DNA from 2 places in the Staphylococcus warneri genome. Region 2 is predicted to be linked to the other one. Evidence: predicted binding sites of a transcription regulator. Region 2 holds the regulator's gene; the other holds the start of a gene.

Region 1 (2,492 bases), 260 kb from region 2:
AACAGTTTGTGATAAATGTTCAAACTGAAAATGCCACAACTGCTAGAAGAATCTATTCACTGATTAAGCGTATCTTTAATGTTGAAGTAGAAATATTAGTACGTAAAAAAATGAAATTGAAGAAAAATAATATTTACATTTGTCGTACAAAGATGAAAGCACGAGAGATTCTTGATGAATTAGGAATTTTAAAAGAAGGCGTATTTACACATGAAATTGATCCAGAGATGATTCAAGATGATGAAATGAGACGAAGTTACTTGCGTGGCGCATTTTTAGCAGGGGGTTCTGTCAATAACCCTGAAACATCTTCATATCATTTAGAAATCTTTTCTCAATTTGAGAATCATTCTGAAGGATTAACTAAGTTGATGAATAGTTACGAATTAAATGCAAAACATCTTGAACGTAAAAAGGGTAGTATCGTTTATTTAAAAGAAGCGGAAAAAATATCTGACTTTTTAAGTTTAATTGGTGGATATCAAGCACTACTCAAATTTGAAGACGTACGTATTGTACGTGATATGAGAAATTCCGTTAATCGATTAGTAAACTGTGAAACAGCCAATTTAAATAAAACTGTGAGCGCAGCTATGAAACAAGTTGAAAGTATTCAATTAATTGACCAAGAAATTGGTTTAGATAATTTGCCAGATCGTTTACGTGAAGTCGCGAAATTACGTGTTGAACATCAAGAAATTTCTTTAAAAGAATTAGGTGAAATGATTTCCACAGGACCTATTTCTAAATCAGGTATGAACCATCGATTAAGAAAATTAAACGAATTAGCAGATAAAATCCGAAACGGCGAGAAGATTGAATTATAAAAAACTATCCCAATGGTATGAGATTCAGAAAAATATATCATATTGAAATGATAAAATAAAAGCCATGTCTCATTGATAGAACACATTGTGTAATCATGTATTCTAAATTTGAAGATCATGGCTTTCTTCTGTTAATTTGAATCACTACATAAGCAGTCTTTGTATTTAACCATATATGAGCCCCCTCGAAGGGAATCGAACCCCTATTCTAAGAACCGGAATCTTATGTGTTATCCATTACACTACAAGGGGAAAATAGATAAAGCTTATTTCTGTACTAAATGATATAAAATCAGTACAATCAAAAATAGTTATTTCTAGTGTACAAAAGTAATTCACTTAACGTCAATTAGCAATTAAACTAAAAGAACTTTATTTTTGACCATTTTTGACTTTTAGGTTAAAATATGAAGTAACAGTTATTACAAGGAGGAAATATAGATGAATTTAATTCCTACAGTTATTGAAACAACAAATCGTGGTGAACGTGCGTATGACATTTATTCACGATTATTAAAAGACCGTATTATTATGTTAGGTTCACAAATTGATGATAACGTTGCTAACTCAATTGTATCTCAATTATTATTCTTACAAGCCCAAGACTCTGAAAAAGATATTTACTTATATATCAATTCACCAGGGGGAAGCGTGACAGCTGGCTTTGCTATCTATGATACAATTCAACATATCAAACCAGATGTTCAAACAATTTGTATTGGTATGGCTGCGTCAATGGGTTCATTCTTATTAGCAGCAGGTGCAAAAGGTAAACGTTATGCTTTACCAAACGCTGAAGTAATGATTCACCAACCATTAGGTGGTGCACAAGGTCAAGCAACTGAAATCGAGATTGCTGCCAACCATATTTTAAAAACTCGTGAAAAATTAAATCGTATTTTTTCTGAAAGAACAGGTCAATCTATTGAAAAAATCCAACAAGATACTGATCGTGACAATTTCTTAACAGCTGAAGAAGCTAAAGCATATGGTTTAGTTGATGAAGTTATGGAACCAGAAGGTAAACAATAATATTTCTATTTAATTAGACATATTAATCGAAGTTCAATAAAAAGAAGTCAGGACCGTCATTTAAGGTCCTGACTTCTTTTTTATTTAAATTGATTTGCTTGAAATTAACTATTTTAACTTATGTCTCAATCCATTAATTGAAATATACGAGACTATAAGACCAATAATGATAAATAGGACAGAGAGTAATATCATAATTATTGTTTGATCAAATACTAAGACACCATTCAAAATACAGATTAGGCCTGCTATTATCATTAAAATGTATGTGAGTTTGTCATTTTGATTGTTTTCCATTGTTGTTGTACCTCTTAATTTAATTTCTGATTAAATCATCTAGTGCATTTTTAAGATTATTATACATGAAATTAAATCCTAGTGCTTCGAGTTTATTTGGTAATACCTTTTGTGTATCTAAAACAACGGTAGACATTTCACCAAGTACTAGTCTCATTGCAAAGCTTGGAACCCATGTTTCATGAGGTTTATGCATTGCACGAGCTAACGTATAACCGAATAAATTCTGACGTTCAGGTATTGGTGCAGTTAAGTTAAATGGGCCTTTGGCTTTGTCATTACCAATTGTAAATAATATTGCACGTGTTAAATCATCAATGTGAATCCATGAATACC
Region 2 (2,492 bases):
ACTGAAAGTACCACTTACTAAGCCATTTAGTAACGCGATAATTGCGATGTATCCGATAAGCATCGCACCTACAATGACTGCCACTTTAAATCCATCTAGAATATACTCCCCAAGCATTTCAAAGAAAGATTGATTTTTCGTTTCACTTTCGGCTACTAATAATTTATCATCCTCTTCATTAACTTGATAAGGGTTAATGATTGAAGCGATGATGAAACCACCGAATAAGTTTAATACAACAGCTGTTACAACGTATTTCGGTTCAATTAATGTGAAATAAGCACCTATAATTGAAGCAGATACTGTAGACATTGCAGATGCTGTTAAAGTATACAAACGTTGTTTAGGTATATAAGGAAGTTGTTGTTTTAAAGAAATAAACACTTCAGATTGACCTAAAATTGCTGCTGCTACTGCATTGTATGATTCCAAACGTCCCATACCATTGATTTTTGAAATAAGGAAACCTAATACGTTAATTATAAATGGTAAAATTTTAGTGTATTGTAGAATCCCAATTAATGCTGAAATAAATACAATTGGTAATAAAACGTTAAAGAAAAATGGTGGATTTTTAGGATCTACATATTTAAAACCACCGAAAACGAAGTTAACGCCTTCTGCTGCTTTAGATAGCAAATAACCAAAACCATTAGCAATACCACCAATGACTGTAATACCAATGTTTGTTTTTAATAAAATGAAGGCGAAAATTAATTGAATAACTAATAATAGTCCAACATATTGCCAACGAATATTCTTTCTATCTGAACTAAATAAGTACGCGAGTGCTAAGAAGAAAATAATTCCAATAATCCCAATGAGAATGTGCATGTTTTTTCATTCCTTTAATTTATTCTATTGTCTATCATACAATAAAAAATAAGCGCTAACATCATAAATTTTAAAAATTTAAAATCAAATTAATTGAAAATGGTCAAAGTTGGTCATATAATATAGTCAAAGAAGGTCAAAAAGAGGTGATAATCATGCATAATATGTCCGACATCATAGAACAGTACATTAAACATTTATTTGAAGAAACCAATGAAGATGTGGTGGAAATTCAAAGAGCAAATATTGCTCAACGTTTTGACTGCGTCCCTTCTCAATTAAACTATGTGATTAAAACTAGATTTACAAATGAGCATGGTTACGAAATAGAAAGTAAACGTGGTGGTGGAGGATACATCCGAATCACGAAAATTGAAAACAAAGATGAAACAGGTTATATTAATCATTTACTTCAATTAATAGGTCCTTCAATATCTCAACAACAAGCACTTTATTTAATAGATGGCTTGTTAGATAAAGGACTTGTGAATGAAAGAGAAGCAAAAATGATTATTGCTGCTATTGATCGAGAAACGTTAAAAATGGATATTGTTTCTCGAGATATTATTAGAGCAAATATTCTTAAACGAATTTTACCTGTCATAAATTATTACTAGAGGAATTGAGGTGTTGCTTTTTGCTTTGTGAAAATTGCCATTTAAATGAAGCTGAAGTTAAATTAACTGTTAAAAGTAAAGATGGTATGCAAGAAAAATGGGTGTGTAGTACTTGTGCGCAAGGTGATAACCCATGGACACACCAAGAGCAATCATCCTATCATCATCAAGATGATATAGAAGAAGCATTTGTTGTAAAGCAAATATTACAACATTTAGCAACTAAACATGGTATTAATTTTCAAGAAATGGCATTTCAGGAAGAAAAAAGATGTCCAACTTGTCATATGACGTTAAAAGACATAGCACATGTAGGCAAATTTGGTTGTTCTAATTGCTATGCCACATTTAAGGATGACATCCTAGACATAGTAAGACGTGTGCAAGGCGGTCAATATGAACATGTAGGAAAGGTACCTCAATCTTCTTATCATAAGCTTGCACTTAAAAAGAAAATCGAAGAGAAAAAGCAATATTTACAACAATTAATAGATGAACAAGATTTCGAACAGGCAGCTATTGTTCGAGACGAAATCAAATCGCTAAGTGAAGAGAGCGAGGTGCAACATGATGAGTGACTTAGAACCTAACATTAGTGAGTGGATGAAAACGAATAAAGAAGCACCAGTGGTCATTTCTTCAAGAATTCGCCTAGCAAGAAATCTTGAAAATCATGTTCACCCACTCATGTTTCCGACAGAACAAGATGGATTTAGAGTAATAAATGAAGTACAAGATGCATTACCTAGCATGACTTTAAAAAGACTAGATATGATGGACCAACAAAATAAAATGAAATTGGTAGCTAAACATTTGGTAAGTCCAGAGTTGATCAAACAACCAGCATCGGCTGTTCTACTAAATGATGATGAATCTATTAGTGTCATGATTAATGAAGAAGATCATATTAGAATTCAAGCGCTTGGTACAGATTTATCATTAGAAAGATTGTATAAAGAAGCGTCAGCACTAGATGATGAAATCGACCAACAACTTGATATTAGCTATGATGAACATTTAGGGTATTTAACCACATGTCCT

What was found. The regulator CtsR, encoded in region 2, represses protease genes until heat stress. The targets are predictions, from matches to a motif close to ATGGTCAATAAAGGTCAAACA.
Region 1: a site for CtsR is predicted at 1,203-1,223, ahead of clpP (ATP-dependent Clp endopeptidase proteolytic subunit ClpP). Genes of this name have one in related genera too.

The regions. Positions count from the first base shown of each region.
Region 1 covers NZ_LR134269.1:1,941,762-1,944,253, reverse strand. Annotated here, with positions in the region: gene whiA (DNA-binding protein WhiA) at 1-827, shown strand, start outside; tRNA gene EL082_RS09545 (tRNA-Arg) at 1,008-1,079, opposite strand; gene clpP (ATP-dependent Clp endopeptidase proteolytic subunit ClpP) at 1,269-1,859, shown strand; gene EL082_RS12065 (hypothetical protein) at 1,968-2,156, opposite strand; gene EL082_RS09530 (TIGR01777 family oxidoreductase) at 2,176-2,492, opposite strand, start outside.
Region 2 covers NZ_LR134269.1:2,204,022-2,206,513, reverse strand. Annotated here, with positions in the region: gene EL082_RS10790 (NupC/NupG family nucleoside CNT transporter) at 1-834, opposite strand, end outside; gene EL082_RS10785 (CtsR family transcriptional regulator) at 990-1,451, shown strand; gene EL082_RS10780 (UvrB/UvrC motif-containing protein) at 1,472-2,029, shown strand; gene EL082_RS10775 (protein arginine kinase) at 2,022-2,492, shown strand, end outside.